DNA from 2 places in the Stenotrophomonas sp. 99219_Sma genome. Region 2 is predicted to be linked to the other one. Evidence: riboswitches for the same ligand, from Rfam matches in the RefSeq annotation. Region 2 holds a riboswitch; the other holds the start of a gene.
The links. A riboswitch is a leader RNA that binds a small molecule or an ion and turns the genes downstream of it on or off. The one in region 2 is predicted to bind glycine.

Region 1 (7,789 bases), 720 kb from region 2:
GGCTGCCGCAGGTCACCTCGCCGGGCTTGAGCAACTTCACCGAGCATGGCGGCTTCGCGCCGAAGGGGCTGGCCGGCATCGGCGCGGCGCTGCTGGTTGTCGTTTTTGCCTTTGGCGGCACCGAGATCGTAGCCGTCGCTGCGGCCGAAACCGAAGATCCCGAGCGCAGCATTGCCCGTGCCATCCGCACCGTGGCCTGGCGCATCCTGGTGTTCTACATCGGCTCGCTGAGCGTGATCATCGCCGTGGTGCCGTGGACCAGCGAGGCGCTGAAGTCGCCGTTCGCTGCGGTGCTGGATATTGCCCGCATCCCGGGCGCGGGTACGGCCATCACCCTGATCGCGGTGATCGCGCTGCTGTCGGCGCTCAATGCCAACCTCTACGGTGCCTCGCGCATGATGTATTCGCTGGCGCAGCGCCGCGAAGCCCCGGCCGTGCTCGGCTGGACCGACCCGCGCCAGGTGCCGGTGATCGCCGTGCTGGCCAGCGTGCTGTTCGGCTTTGCCGCCACGGTGATGGAACTGCTGTTCCCGGACCGGGTACTGCCGGTGCTGCTGAACATCGTCGGTTCCACCTGCCTGCTGGTGTGGACGCTGTCGCTGGTTTCGCAGCTGGTGCTGCGCCGCCGGGCCGACCGCCTCGGCACCCGCCTGCCGTTCCGCATGGCCGGATTCCCGTGGCTGACCGTCTGTGCGCTGGCGATCCTGGCACTGATCTTCGGCCTGCTGCTGAGTGAGTCGCACACCCGCCTGCAGTTCCTGTCGATGGTGGCGTTGACCGCCACGATCGCCACCAGCAGCGCCATCGCACGGCGCATGCGCGAGGCGTGATTGAAGCTGCCGGCCAGCGGCCGGCACTACCACGGGGGCTGCACATCCGCCGTGCCATCCTGATCGTGTGGGCCGTCCGCGGCCCGTCGACCAGGAGTACCGCATGCTGCGCAGCCGCCCCTTCCTGATGTTCACCGGCCAGGCTGAGGCCGCCCTGGCCCTGTACGCCGAAGCCTTTGCCGACTTCCACCTGCTGGCCCTGCAACGGCACCCCGAGGGAGCCGGCGCCGGCGTGCCCGGGCAGGTGCGCCAGGCCATCTTCCTGCTCGGCGGCACCCATTACCTGTGCTTTGACAGCCTGGATGTGCACGATTTCACATTCTCGCCGTCGATCTCGCTGTTCGTGGAGTGCTCCGGCGCCGAGCAGTTCGAACGTGCCGCACGCGTGCTGGGTGAGGGCGGCCATTGGTTGATGCCGGTAGGCGACTATGACTTCAGCAACCGCTACGGCTGGGTGCAGGACCGCTTCGGCGTGTCGTGGCAGTTGAGCCTGGGGCAGATGCCGGATCCGTGATCGGATGTTTGTGGGTGTGGACCTTGGTCCACACGCGCTTATGAAAACGGCCCGCTTGCGCGGGCCGTTCTGTTTACCGATGCAGCGAGGAATCACGCCTCGACTTCATCGTCCTTGTAGGCATCGACCGGGATGCAGGCGCACATCACGTTCTTGTCGCCGTACACGTTGTCGACACGGGCCACCGGCGGCCAGTACTTGCTCTGCTTCAGGCTGGCCAGCGGGAACGCAGCCAGTTCACGCGGGTAGGCGTGGGTCCATTCGCTGGCGGTCACGGCGGTCGCGGTATGCGGCGCGTTCTTCAGCGGGTTGTCCTCGCGGTCCAGGCGGCCGTCTTCGATCGCGGTGATCTCCTCGCGGATCTGGATCATCGCGTCGATGAAGCGATCCAGCTCGTGCAGCGACTCGCTCTCGGTCGGCTCGACCATCAGCGTGCCGGCCACCGGGAAGCTCAGGGTCGGGGCGTGGAAGCCGAAGTCGATCAGGCGCTTGGCCACGTCCTCGGCGCCGATGCCGCTGGTCTTCTCCAGCGGGCGTACGTCCAGGATGCACTCGTGTGCCACCAGGCCGTTGCGGCCGGTGTAGAGGGTCTTGAAGTGCGGGGCCAGGCGCTTGGCGATGTAGTTGGCGTTGAGCTGCGCGACCTGGGTGGCCTTGCGCAGGCCGTCGCGGCCCATCATCGCGATGTACATCCAGCTGATCGGCAGGATCGAGGCGCTGCCGAAGCTGGCGGCGCTGACCATGCCGACCGGGCCGTTGTCACCCAGCTTGCCTGGCAGGAACGGCGCCAGGTGCTCCTTGACCGCGCACGGGCCGACGCCCGGGCCGCCACCACCGTGCGGGATGCAGAAGGTCTTGTGCAGGTTCAGGTGCGAAACATCCGAACCCCACTTGCCCGGCTTGGCCACGCCGACCAGGGCGTTCATGTTGGCACCGTCGGTGTACACCTGGCCGCCGTGCTTGTGGATGATCTCGCAGATCTCCACCACCTCTTCCTCGAACACGCCGTGCGTGGACGGGTAGGTCATCATGATCGCGGCCAGGCGGTCGCTGTACTTCTCGGCGTTGAGGCGGATGTCCTCGACGTCGACGTTGCCGTTGGCATCGGTTTTGGTCACCACCACCTTCATGCCGCACATCTGTGCCGAGGCCGGGTTGGTGCCGTGCGCCGAGTCCGGAATCAGGCAGATATCGCGATGTTCCTCACCGCGCGAGCGGTGGTAGGCGCGGATCGCCAGCAGGCCGGCGTACTCGCCCTGCGCGCCGGAGTTCGGCTGCAGGCTGACCGCGTCGTAACCGGTGCATTCCACCAGCATCGCTTCCAGCGTGTCGATCAGTTCCTTGTAGCCCAGCGCCTGGTCGGCCGGCACCAGCGGGTGGATCTGCGAGAACTCCGGCCAGGTCACCGGAATCATCTCGGCGGTGGCGTTGAGCTTCATGGTGCACGAGCCCAGCGGGATCATCGTGCGGTCCATTGCCAGGTCCTTGTCGGCCAGCGAACGCAGGTAGCGCAGCAGCTCGTGCTCGCTATGGTGGGTGTTGAACACCGGGTGGGTCAGGAACGCGGACTGGCGCAGCAGGCCGGCCGGCAGCGCATCGGCAGTGCTGGCATCCAGTGCGTCGACGTCCAGCGAGGCACCGAACACGGCAGCCACGGCGACGATGTCGGCGCGGGTAGTGGTTTCGTCCAGGCTGATGCCGACCGAGTCGCTGTCGATCGCGCGCAGGTTGTAGCCGGCGGCGCGGGCCTTGGCGTGGATCTCATCGGCGTGCACGCCGGTGACATGCAGGGTGTCGAAGAAGTCGCCACCGACCTGCACGCCTGCATTGCGCAGCGCTGCGGCCAGGATCGAGGCCAGGCGATGGGTGCGGCGGGCAATGCGGGTCAGGCCTTCCGGGCCGTGGTAGACGGCGTACATCGACGCCATCACCGCCAGCAGCACCTGTGCAGTACAGATGTTGGAGGTGGCCTTCTCGCGGCGGATGTGCTGCTCGCGGGTCTGCAGGGTCAGGCGGTAGGCCGGGTTGCCCTGCGCGTCGATCGAGACGCCGATCAGGCGGCCCGGCATCGAGCGCTTGTAGGCGTCACGGCACGCCATGAAGGCGGCGTGCGGGCCACCGAAGCCGAACGGCACGCCGAAACGCTGGCTGTTGCCGACCACGATGTCCGCGCCCCATTCGCCCGGGGCGGCCAGCAGGGTCAGGGCCAGCAGGTCGGTGGCCACGGCCACCAGGCCGCCGCGTGCGTGCACGGCATCGACCAGCGCCTTGTAGTCGCCGACCTGGCCGAAGGTATCCGGATACTGCAGCAGCAGGCCGAAGGCTTCCGCTTCCAGCGCTTCGGCCGGGGTGCCCACGCGCAGCACGATGCCCATGGGCTCGGCGCGGGTGCGCAGCAGTTCCAGCGTCTGCGGGTGCACGGCGTCGTGCACGAAGAAGGTGTCCGACTTCGACTTGGCCGAACGCTTGGCCAGGGTCATCGCTTCGGCGGCGGCAGTGGCTTCGTCCAGCAGCGAGGCGTTGGCGATTTCCATGCCGGTGAGGTCGGCGCACAGGGTCTGGAAGTTGATCAGCGCTTCCATGCGGCCCTGCGAGATTTCCGCTTGGTACGGGGTGTAGGCGGTGTACCAGGCCGGGTTTTCCAGGATGTTGCGCAGGATCACGTTCGGCGTGTGGGTACCGTAGTAGCCCTGGCCGATGAAGCTGCGCAGCACGGTGTTCTTGTCGGCGATCGCACGGATCTTCGCCAGTGCCTGCACTTCGGTCATCGACTCCGGCAGCGCCAGCGGCGCCGGCGACTTGATCTTGGCCGGTACGATGGCATCGGTCATGCCATCCAGCGACGCGTGGCCGACGACATCGAGCATCTGCGCGATCTCGGCGTCGTTGGGGCCGATGTGGCGCTCGACGAACGCATTGTGGTGCTCGAGCTCACGCAGGGAAGGGGTGTTCTGGGACATGGCGAAGGATCCGTCAGGAAAGGGCACACGCACGGGCACAAGCCGCCGGTCGGCGGTCTGCGGGGCGCCCCTCTGTCCTTTTGCCTGAGAGTTTAAAAGCGCGGCGGACCGCAGCTTCGTGCCCCTTCGGCGCCGGATCGAACCGGTCTCTCCAGAGTTCTGTTACGGGTGGTATCGGGCCTGAGCGATTACGGGCGTTGCGCCTTCGGCAGCGGTGTTCCGCTTCTCCCACCGTGTTGCCCGCTGATTATAGCCCGTTGCGGGCCCGCCGGCCGCCTCCAGACATGGCCGCCGCGCCTGAATGGCCGATGGCCATGTCGTGCGTTTTGTGCACCGCTGCATGGCATCGGGCGCAATCCCCACCTATGATGGGCGGATACCCGAATTCATCTGGCGCCGTCCCTGCAGAAGGGGACCGGCGCCCGCCGTGCGTGCCGCGCATGGCCCTGCCGGACGCCTTCCCCATGACCGCCGCTGTTGCTCCCTCCACCCGCCGCATGGCCCTGCTGCTCGCCGGTCTGGCCATGTTCGGTCCGTTCTCGATCGACACCATCTTCCCGGCGTTCCCGCAGCTGGCCCAGCGCTTGGCGGTGGACGAAGTGGCGGTGCAGCAGACCATCAGCGTGTACCTGCTGTTCTACGGCCTGATGAGCCTGGCGCACGGCCCGCTGTCCGATGCCTGGGGCCGCAAGTGGGTGATCCTCGGTGGCCTGGTGGTGTTCGTCGGCGCTTCGGTTGGCTGCGCGCTGTCCACCGACCTGACCACGCTGCTGGCGTTCCGTGCGCTGCAGGGCCTGTCGGCGGGTGTCGGCATGATCGTCGGCCGCGCGGTGATCCGCGACCTGTACCACGGCCACGACGCGCAGCGGCTGATGAGCCAGGTGTCGATGCTGTTCGGTATCGCCCCGGCCATCGCGCCGATCATCGGTGGCTGGATCCTGCTCAGTGGCGCCGGCTGGCCGCTGATCTTCTGGTTCCTGGTGGTGTTCGGGCTGGTCCTGCTGGCGGCCACTGCGCGCTACCTGCCGGAGACCCATCCGGTCGAAGCACGCGTGCCGTTGTCGCCGCGCACGTTGATGCGTGACTACGTACGCATCGGCTTCAATCCGCGCTTCCTGCGCCTGGCGCTGGCCGGCAGCATCGGTTTCGGTGGCATCTTCCTGTACATCTCCTCGGCGCCGGTGTTCGTGATGCAGCACCTGCACCTGGGCGAGGGCGGCTTTGCGTGGCTGTTCATTCCCACCATCGGTGGCATGACCACCGGCTCGTTCCTGTCCGGGCGCATGGCTGGGCACACTACGCCCACCCGCCAGGTGTCCATTGGGTTCGGCCTGTGCGCGTTGTCGGTGCTGCTGAACGTCGGCTACGTGGCGCTGTCGCCGCAGTTCGTGCTGCCGTGGGCAGTGCTGCCGATCTTCCTGGGCGGCATGGGCATGGCGCTGATCTTCCCGATCCTGGCGCTGGCGGTGCTGGACATGTACCCGCACCAGCGCGGCCTGGCCTCGTCGCTGCAGGCCTTCGTGCAGCTGATGATCAGCACCGTGGTGGCCGGCGTGGTATCGCCGCTGCTCAGCGCCAGCCCGCTGCACCTGGCCCTGGGCCAGGCCGCGTTCTTCGGCGCCGGCTTCGTGTTCTGGTACTGGGAACACCAGCGCGAGCGCGCGGCGCAGGCAGCCTGCACGGGCCATTGAGCAGCGCGCAGGGGTAGGGCGGACGGGGATGCCGGCACATCCTTGCAGCCGCGGACAACCGGACTAGGCTGGGCATTCCAGCCAGCCGGTGCGTGGATGCACGACAGCCAGCCAATCCGATGTCGTTGCATGAGGTTCCCCCATGGCTGCGCAGCAGACCTACCGCCTGTTCGAGGTGGCGCTGAAGGAGCGCCGCGTTCTTTCCCCTTCCCTGGACCGCATGGTGTTCACCGGTGCCGACGTGGCGCGGATGAAAACCGAAGGCCCGGATCAGCGCATCAAGGTGTTCTTCCCCTTGCCCGGCCAGGAGGTGCCGCAGGTCCCCAGCGGTGACGACTGGTACCCACGCTATCGGGCCCTGCCGGACGATCAGCGCCCGCCGATGCGCACCTACACCATCCGCCAGTTGCGTGCGGAGCAGGGCGAGGTCGACGTCGATTTCGTCATCCACGGGGTGACCGGACCCGCTTCGCGCTGGGCCATGCATGCACGGCCGGGCGATCGCGTGGTGCTGCTGGCCCCGGACGCCGACTGCGCCGAGAGCAGCGAAGGCTGGGAGTGGAAGCCACCGGTCGGTGTCGGCCAGGTGCTGCTGGTGGCCGATGAAACCGCGTTGCCTGCGGTAGCCGGCATCCTCGAGGAACTGGCTGCCATGGTGGATCCGCCGCGCGCGCTGGCCCTGCTGGAAGTGGCGCAGGCCGGTGATGCGGTTCCCCTGAAGGCGCCGGCCACGGCCGAGCTGGTGTGGTTGCCGCGTGGGCAGGCCGCCTATGGCCAGCCGCTGCTGCAGGCGGTCCAGGAACGGCTGTCAGCGACCTCGAGCGTGCCTGCTGGCGATGCGCTGGAGGAGATCGACGTCGATACGCAGATCCTCTGGGAGCAGGCCGACACCTGCGTGGCCGGGCCGCTGTACGCCTGGGTGGCGGGCGAGGCGGGGGCGGTGATGGCGATCCGCCGCCACCTGGTGCGCGATTGCGGGCTGGACCGCCGCGCGATCACCTTCATGGGCTACTGGCGGCACGGCAAGGTGCTGGACTGACCATGCTGGATCGAGCACGCGTGAAGCAGCGCTGCGGGCGGGGTGCGCTATCCTTGCGCCCCCCTTCGCAGCGGTACCGCACCATGTCCACCAGCTCCAAGACCCGCCGCGACCAGCGCCGTCGCCAGGAAAAGCAGGCCGCCAACAAGGCCGCCGCGCAGGCATCGCCGGTGGAACCGCATGCCGAGCTGCGCGATGCGCAGCGCACCCTGCTGGCCGGTGTCGTGCGCCGTGACGGCGAATGGGTGCTGGGCATGGACGGCCGCATCGCTGGCCACAGCGAGAGCGCTGCGCAGGTGCTGGCGCTGATCATGCAGGCCGGTGAACTGCACGAGCGCAACGGCACGCCGGTGCGCCTGATGTACTCCGATGCGCTGCGCGATGCCGCACAGGCCGAAGCGAAGGAGAAGGGCCAGACCTTCGAGGAATTCAAGGCCGAGCTGGCTGCAGCGATGGCGGCGAAGAAGAACAGCTGACAGGCATTTCGGTAGAGCCGGCCGCTGGCCGGCTGCCAGACAGATGTCCACCGTGCAGTTGCCGGCCAGCGGCCGGCACTACCGGAAAGGGGCGGATCCTCGCGGACCCGCCCCTTTTCTCATTTCGCCGCCGGGGCCGCGTTGGCCTGCCAGCCGCACATCTGGCCTTCGTTTGATTGCTGTTTCGGTAGAGCCGGCCGCTGGCCGGCTGCCCGTTGGGTCTTCATCGCGTAGTCGCCGGTCAGCGGCCGGCACTACCGGAAAGGGGCGGATCCTTGC
Region 2 (7,789 bases):
TCGACAGCCTGGGATTCAAGCTCGGTGATCAATTCGTGCCGGCACGCACCGTGGTGTGGGCCGCCGGTGTGGCCGCTTCACCACTGGCGCGCACGCTGGAGGTGCCACTGGACCGCGCCGGACGCGTGCAGGTGCAACCCGACCTCACCCTGCCCGGGCACCCCGAACTGTTCGTGGCCGGCGATCTGGCCGCGCTGAACCAGGCCAATGGCAAGCCGGTGCCCGGCGTCGCGCCCGCCGCCAAGCAGATGGGCAAGTACGTGGCCGAGGTGATCCGCGCGCGTCTGCATGGCAAGGCAGCACCGGGGCCGTTCAAGTACGCCGACTTCGGCAACCTGGCCACCATCGGCCGCATGGCCGCGATCGTGCACCTGGGCCGGCTGCAGCTTTCCGGCGTGCTGGCCTGGTGGTTCTGGCTGGCCGCGCACGTGTTCTTCCTGATCGGCTTCCGCAACCGCATCGTGGTGCTGCTGAACTGGGCCGTGGCGTACTGGAGCTACCAGCGCAGCGCGCGCATCATCTTCGGTGATGATCAGGAAGACCGGCGACCCCGACGGTAGTGCCGGCCGCTGGCCGGCTGCTGCGCGGTCGGATCCCTTTCCGCAGGAAAGGGCTCTGACCCCGTCAACACCATCCACGCATGGCGTGGATCTACCGGTTCATCGGGCCACCCGCCGTTTCGACCAGGTGCGGCAGAAATCCTCCTTCCTCGCGGCATCAGCAATCTGCGCGGTACTCCAATGCCGGGTGATCCAGATTGTCAGTGCGGTACTGCTGAGATGCCAGCGCAGCATGTCGTGCCTTGGCTGCCGCATCAGGTGGCGGCGTGCAACCCAGAACGCTTCGCGCTCGACATCAGTCGCCTTCTTCAACGCTTCAGGATCGAAGAACCGCGTCGTGAAGCTCCAGGGATTCATCGGCTGGTATCCCGCCCGCGGTTCGCTGCTGCACGCGGCCACACCGCTGGGCGTGCGGTCGGCCAAGTTCGGCCGGCCTTCCACCAGCGCCAACCCGAGCAGGTACAGCAGGCCAGGCAGCAGCGCGATGCCGGCGACCAGCATGACGACGCAGATCCATGCTTTGCCGGCGGCACGCATCGCTCTACTGCGCCTTTGGTTTCGCGTACCACAGTGCGTTGACGATGACCCAGCGCTGGTCGAAGCGCCCCATGTGGAAGTAGTCGACGAACCACGGGGTTTCCAGTCGCACCGAGGCGGCGTTGCCGGTCACGTCCAGCACCGTGCAGCGGCGGTCCCATTGATCCTTCGGGGTCTTCAACGCGCCCTGCTTCGTCAGCGCCACCAGTTCTTCCTTCGACATGCGGCGCAGGCCCAGGCGTTCGTCGGGCGTATCGCCGAGGACCGCGCGCTTGGCCAGGTCCGGGTGCAGGGAGCGGGCGACGCGCTGCGGGTCGGCTTCCAGCTGGCCGTCGACGTAATCGTGGCAGGTGGCTTCAATGGCCTCGAGGGTGGCCGGATCGGCAGTGGGGCTCGTTGCTGCGGAAAGAGCGAACAGCAGGGCAATCGTGGACATCCGGGGCTCCAGCTCTGGGCGCGGGGTGATCATGGCATGGGCCAAGTGGCCCATCCACGCATGGCGTGGATCTACAGAAGCGTCTCGGCCGGTTCCTGCAGCCAGGCCAGCTTGCGTTCGCGCGGCTGCTGCTTGAGTTGCCACTCGGCCCGCGAGGCGGCAGCCCGGTCCGGGTACTCGCGTACGGCCAGCACGCGCAGCGGCGGCCGCGCCCGGGTGTAACGCGCGCCCTTGCCGGCCTGGTGGGCAGCGAAACGCGCATCCACGTCGGTGCTGATGCCGGCGTAATAGCTGCCATCGCGGCATTCGAGCAGGTACAGGAACCAGGGTCGGAGGGACGGGGCCATGCCCGGATTATGCCGTGCTGCACTGCAGCGGATATACTGGCGCCCGAATGCAGGAGAGAGGCGCCGCGCTGGCGCCCGCCGAAGGCGCAGGCTCCCATGATCGCTCAGGCCGGTGGGCTGGAATCCCACCAACCATGCATTCGACTCGCCGAGCTGGAGAGAGGTCACCGGGCATGCCCGGCACGATCCGCCGAAGGGGCACGCGGCCCATGCCGCTGAACTCTCAGGCAAAAGGACAGCGGGAGCGGCACCGGCCATCGTCATCCCGTCATTGCGCAGGCAGTGGCGATAGTGGCGCATGGCCGGCCCACCGCGCCCGGAGCCTGCCCCATGCTGTTGTCCATCATCTACCTGATCGCCATTTCCGCCGAAGCCATGACCGGCGCGCTGTCCGCCGGCCGCCGCCGCATGGACCTGTTCGGCGTGGTCATGATCGCCTGCGTCACCGCCCTCGGAGGCGGTTCGCTGCGCGACATCCTGCTCGGCCACTACCCGCTGGGCTGGGTGAAGCATCCCGAGTACCTGGGCTTCACCGTGTGCGCGGCGCTGATCGCCACCTGGGTGGCGCGCTGGATGCACCACTTCCGCCGCACCTTCCTGGTGCTCGATGGCCTGGGCCTGATCGCCTTCACCCTGATCGGCTGCTCGATCGCGCGCGAGGCCGGCCATGCCATGCCGATCGTGCTGATCGCCGGCATGCTGACCGGCGCCTTCGGCGGCGTGCTGCGCGACATTCTCTGCAACGAGGTGCCGCTGATCTTCCAGAAGGAGCTGTACGCGATCATCGCGCTGCTGACCGGCGCGGCCTACCTGTTGCTGCTGCACTGGGGCGTGGCCGACGCCACCGCGATCCTGTGCTGCCTCGGCGGCGGCTTCGCGCTGCGCCTGCTGGCGATCCACTACCGCTGGGAAATGCCGAAGTTCGTCTATCACGACGAAGTGCATTGATTGTTTGTCGGTAGTGTCGGCCGCTGGCCGGCAACACGGCACACGCCCGCAGATTCCGGCAGGTTGCCGGCCAGCGGCCGGCACTACCGAATGCGTTGCATGACCATGGTCATACGGCATTGGCCGGGGTGATTGGCTACCATTGTCACCCCGTCGCTGCCGCGACGGCATCCAGCCACGCCGCGCCCGCGGCCCCGCCAGACAACTCCCTCCCCGCTGCCCGTGGTGCCGTGAACGCGCCGACGGGCCCGCATGTCCCTGCGCGCGCAGGGCGCAGGATGCCCCATGTCTGTCGCCGAAAATTCCCGCTTCCGTCGTGCCCGCCTGTTGTGGGCGGTGCTGGCCATCGCCCTCGTCGCCGTTCTGGCGTGGTGGCTGTGGCCCCGGAACGGCGCCGGCAGCAGCGACGATGCGCCGGGCAAGACGGTGCCGGTACGCGTGGCACGCGCCAGCGCCGAGCCGCTGGTGCTGCGCCTGAAGGCGGTCGGTACGGTCACCCCGCTGCACAGCGTGGTGGTACGCAGCCGCGTGGATGGCGAACTGCTGCGGCTGCATTTCCAGGAAGGCCAGCAGGTGAAGGCCGGCGACCTGCTGGCGCAGATCGACCCGCGCCCGTATGAAGTGAAGCTGGCACAGGCGCAGGGTACCCAGCAGCAGAATCTGGCCGAGCTGGAAAACGCCGAGCGCCAGCTGCAGCGCTACCGCGAACTGCAGAAGCAGAACTACGTGTCCGGGCAGGAACTGAGCGACCAGCAGAGCAAGGTGCGCCAGCTGCAGGGCCGCCGCCTCAGCGATCAGGCGTCTGTTGATGAAGCGCGCCTGCAGCTGCAGTACACCCGCATCACCGCGCCGGTCAGTGGCCGCGTCGGGCTGCGCCGGTTGGACGTGGGCAACCTGGTGCGCGCCAGCGATGCCGAAGGCCTGGTGACGCTGGCGCAGACCGCGCCGATCAGCGTGCTGTTCACCGTGCCCGAACCCGAGCTGCCTGCGCTGCTCGATGCCGTGCAGGCGCAACCGGCACTGGCGGTGGAAACCTGGGACCGCGAAGAACGCCGGCAGCTGGCCCGCGGCTCGCTGTCCAGCGTCGACAACCGCATCGATACCACCACCGGCACGTTGAAACTGCGTGCGCACTTCGACAACCACGATCTGGCGCTGTTCCCCAACCAGTTCGTCAACGTCCGCCTGCAGCTGGGCGAGCAGCCCGCGCTGCTGATTCCCGATGCCGCCGTGCAGTTCGGCAGCCAGGGCAACTACGTGCATATCGTCGACAAGGACAGCAAGGCACAACGCCGCACCGTGGTGCTCGGTCCAGCCGATGATGGACGCGTGGCCGTGCGCTCCGGGCTGGCCGCAGGGGACAAGGTGGTGATTGAAGGCATCGACGGGCTGGAAGACGGCACGGCGGTGGAGATCATCACCGAGGAGGCCGCGACCAAGGCCGGCGCATGAACCTCTCGCGCCCGTTCATCCTGCGCCCGGTCGCAACGACTCTCCTGATGGTGGCGCTGCTGCTGTCCGGCGTGCTGGCCTATCGCCTGCTGCCGGTGGCCGCGCTGCCGCAGGTCGATTACCCGATCATCCAGATCACCACGCTGTATCCGGGGGCCAGCCCCGAACTGACCACACGCACCATCACCGCACCGCTGGAGCGCCAACTCGGGCAGATTCCCGGCCTGAAACAACTGTCGTCGACCAGTTCCGGTGGCGCCTCGGTCATTACCCTGCAGTTCGGGCTGGAGGTGTCGCTGGGTGTGGCCGAGCAGGACGTGCAGGCCGCCATCAACGCGGCGGGCAGCTTCCTGCCCGGGGACCTGCCTGTGCCGCCGGTGTACCGCAAGGTCAACCCGGCCGACACCCCCATCCTGACCTTGGCGGTGACCTCGCAAGGCCTGTCGCTGCCGCAGGTGCACGATCTGGTGGATACGCGCATCGCCCAGCGCCTGGCGCAGTTGCCCGGCGTCGGCCTGGTCAGCCTGGCCGGTGGCCAGCGCCCGGCGGTGCGCATCCAGGTCAATCCAGCGGCGCTGGCCGCCAACAACCTGGGCATGGACCACATCCGCACCGCCATCGCCGCCGCCAACGTCAACCTGCCCAAGGGCAGTTTCGATGGCCCGATCCGCGCGGTGATGCTCGATGCCAACGATCAGATGCGCAGCGTGGATGAGTACCGTGCCCTGGTACTGGCCTGGCGCGACGGCGCGCCGCTGCGGCTGGGCGATGTAGCCACCATTACCGATGGCGCCGAGAACCGCCAGTTGGCTGCGTGGAGCGGTACCACGCCGGCAGTGCTGGTGAACATCCAGCGCCAGCCCGGCGCCAACGTGATCGCCGTGGTCGAGCAGGTGCGTACGCTGCTGCCGCAGCTGCAGGCCACGCTGCCCGCCGGCGTGCAGATGAATGTACTGAGCGACCGTACCGAATCGATCCGCGCGTCGGTGCGCGGCGTGCAGAAAGAACCAGTACTGGCCATCGGCCTGGTAGTGCTGGTCACCTGGGTGTTCCTGCGCAATCTGCCGGCCACGCTCATTCCCAGCGTCGCGGTACCGCTGTCGCTCATCGGCACCTTTGCGGTGATGCTGCTGGCCGGCTACTCGCTCAACAACCTCACGCTGATGGCGCTGACCATCGCCACCGGCTTCGTGGTGGACGATGCCATCGTGATGCTGGAGAACATCGCCCGCCATCTGGAGGAAGGTGAAAGCCCCCGCGATGCAGCGCTGAAAGGCGCAGCCGAGATCGGCTTCACCCTGGTGTCGCTGACTGTTTCGCTGATCGCGGTGCTGATCCCGCTGCTGTTCATGGCCGGCCTGGTGGGTGCACTGTTCCATGAGTTCGCAGTGACACTGGCTGTAGCCATCGGCATTTCGCTGGTGGTCTCGCTGACGCTGACGCCGATGCTGTGCGCGCGGTTCCTGAAGCCGCACGCGAAGACTGCACATGCGCCCGATGTCTTCGACCGCGTCATCGGCCTCTACGACCGCCAGCTGCGCTGGGTGCTGCAGCGCCAGCCGCTGATGCTGCTGGCCACCGTTGCCACCCTCGCACTGACCGTGGCGCTGTACTTCGCCGTGCCCAAGGGCTTCTTCCCGGTGCAGGATGCCGGCCTGGTGCAGGGCATCAGCGAGGCACCACAGGCGATCTCGTTCCAGGCCATGCGCGAGCGCCAGCAGGCGCTGTCCACGGCCATCGAAGCAGACCCGGCGGTGGCCAGTGTGTCCTCCTACATCGGCGTGGACGGCAACAACGCCACGCTCAATACCGGCCGCCTGCTGATCGAGCTGAAACCGCACGGCGACCGCGATAGCGCCGCCGTAGTGATGGCGCGCCTGCAACAGCGCGTGTCGAAGATCCCCGGCATCACCCTGTACCTGCAGCCGGTACAGGAGCTGGGCATCGAAGACCGCATCAGCCGCACCCAGTACCAGTTCACCCTGACCACGCCGGATCTTGAAACACTGGAACGCTGGACCCCGAAGCTGCTGCAGGCGCTACGCCAGCAACCTGCACTGCGCGATGTCGCCAGCGATCTGCAGATGCAGGGCCGGCAGGCGCGCGTGGCGATCGACCGCGATGCGGCGGCGCGCCTGGGCGTAAGCGTGGAAGCAGTAGCCGATGCGCTGTACGACGCCTATGGGCAGCGCCAGATTTCGACCATCTTCACCCAGGCCAGCCAGTACCGGGTGGTGCTGGAGGCCGATCCTTCACGACAGCCCGGGCCGGAGGCGATCACGGGCCTGCGTGTGCGCAGCAGCAGTGGGCAGACCGTGCCGCTGGGTGCGGTGGCACGCGTGGATCTGGGCCCGACCGCCCTGCTGCGCAACCATGTCGGCCAGTTCCCGGCGGCCACGCTGTCGTTCAACCTTGCCCCGGGTGCTTCGCTGGGCGAAGCGGTGGAGGCTGTGCACGCCGCGCGCGCACAGGTGAACCTGCCGCAGAGCATCGAACTTCGCCTGCAGGGTGCCGCAGCGGCCTTCAGCAGCTCGCTGTCGTCCACACTGTGGCTGATCCTGGCCGCGGTGGTGGTGATGTACATCGTGCTGGGCGTGCTCTACGAGAGCTTCATCCACCCCATCACCATCCTCTCCACCCTGCCCTCGGCCACCGTCGGTGCGTTGGCGGCACTGTGGGTAAGCGGACGCAGCCTGGACCTGATCGCGGTGATCGGCATCGTGCTGCTGATCGGCCTGGTGAAGAAGAACGCGATCATGATGATCGACTTCGCGCTGGACGCGCAGCGCACACGCGGCATGTCACCGCGCGAGGCGATCCATCAGGCCGCGCTGCTGCGCTTCCGGCCGATCCTGATGACCACGCTGGCCGCGCTGTTCGGCGCAGTGCCGCTGATGCTGGCCAGCGGTTCCGGCGCCGAGCTGCGGCAGCCACTGGGCTGGGTGATGGTAGGGGGGCTGCTGGTCAGCCAGGTACTGACCCTGTTCACCACGCCGGTGATCTACCTGGCCTTTGATCGCCTGCAGCGTGGCCGTGCGACGTCCCCGGTGGCCGTTGACGAGGCGAGCGCGTGACCCCCATCGCGCGCCTGGCGCAGGCCTGCGTGCAGCGCCCGGTAGCGACGATCCTGCTGGCGGTGGCGCTGGTGCTGGCCGGCCTGCTGGCATTGCGCCTGTTGCCGGTGGCGCCGCTGCCACAGGTCGATTACCCGGCCATTGAAGTCAGTGCCAGCCTGCCCGGCGCCTCGCCCGAGTCGATGGCAGCCACCGTCGCCACGCCGCTGGAGCGCGCACTGGGCAGCCTGCCCGGCATCTCACGCATCGACTCGGCCAGCACCCAGGGCCAGACCCAGATCGAACTGAAGTTCGTACTCGGCCGCGACATCGATGAGGCAGCGCGTGAAGTGCAGGCCGCCATCAATCTTGCACGCGGGCAGTTGCCCAGTGGTATGCCCGGCATGCCGCAGTACCGCAAGGTCAATCCCTCACAGGCACCGATCCTGGCGCTGG

Region 1: another riboswitch for glycine. It lies ahead of gcvP (aminomethyl-transferring glycine dehydrogenase); the one in region 2 lies ahead of ACZK13_RS18790 (trimeric intracellular cation channel family protein).

Annotation. Positions count from the first base shown of each region.
Region 1 covers NZ_CM151117.1:3,403,497-3,411,285, reverse strand. Annotated here, with positions in the region: gene ACZK13_RS15695 (amino acid permease) at 1-830, shown strand, start outside; gene ACZK13_RS15690 (VOC family protein) at 934-1,344, shown strand; gene gcvP (aminomethyl-transferring glycine dehydrogenase) at 1,437-4,304, opposite strand; glycine riboswitch at 4,367-4,469, opposite strand; gene ACZK13_RS15680 (multidrug effflux MFS transporter) at 4,769-5,995, shown strand; gene ACZK13_RS15675 (siderophore-interacting protein) at 6,138-7,034, shown strand; gene ACZK13_RS15670 (hypothetical protein) at 7,118-7,510, shown strand.
Region 2 covers NZ_CM151117.1:4,120,840-4,128,628, forward strand. Annotated here, with positions in the region: gene ACZK13_RS18770 (NAD(P)/FAD-dependent oxidoreductase) at 1-560, shown strand, start outside; gene ACZK13_RS18775 (hypothetical protein) at 660-1,097, opposite strand; gene ACZK13_RS18780 (nuclear transport factor 2 family protein) at 1,102-1,533, opposite strand; gene ACZK13_RS18785 (GIY-YIG nuclease family protein) at 1,605-1,880, opposite strand; glycine riboswitch at 1,921-2,010, shown strand; glycine riboswitch at 2,024-2,129, shown strand; gene ACZK13_RS18790 (trimeric intracellular cation channel family protein) at 2,211-2,828, shown strand; gene ACZK13_RS18795 (MdtA/MuxA family multidrug efflux RND transporter periplasmic adaptor subunit) at 3,114-4,280, shown strand; gene ACZK13_RS18800 (multidrug efflux RND transporter permease subunit) at 4,277-7,354, shown strand; gene ACZK13_RS18805 (efflux RND transporter permease subunit) at 7,351-7,789, shown strand, end outside.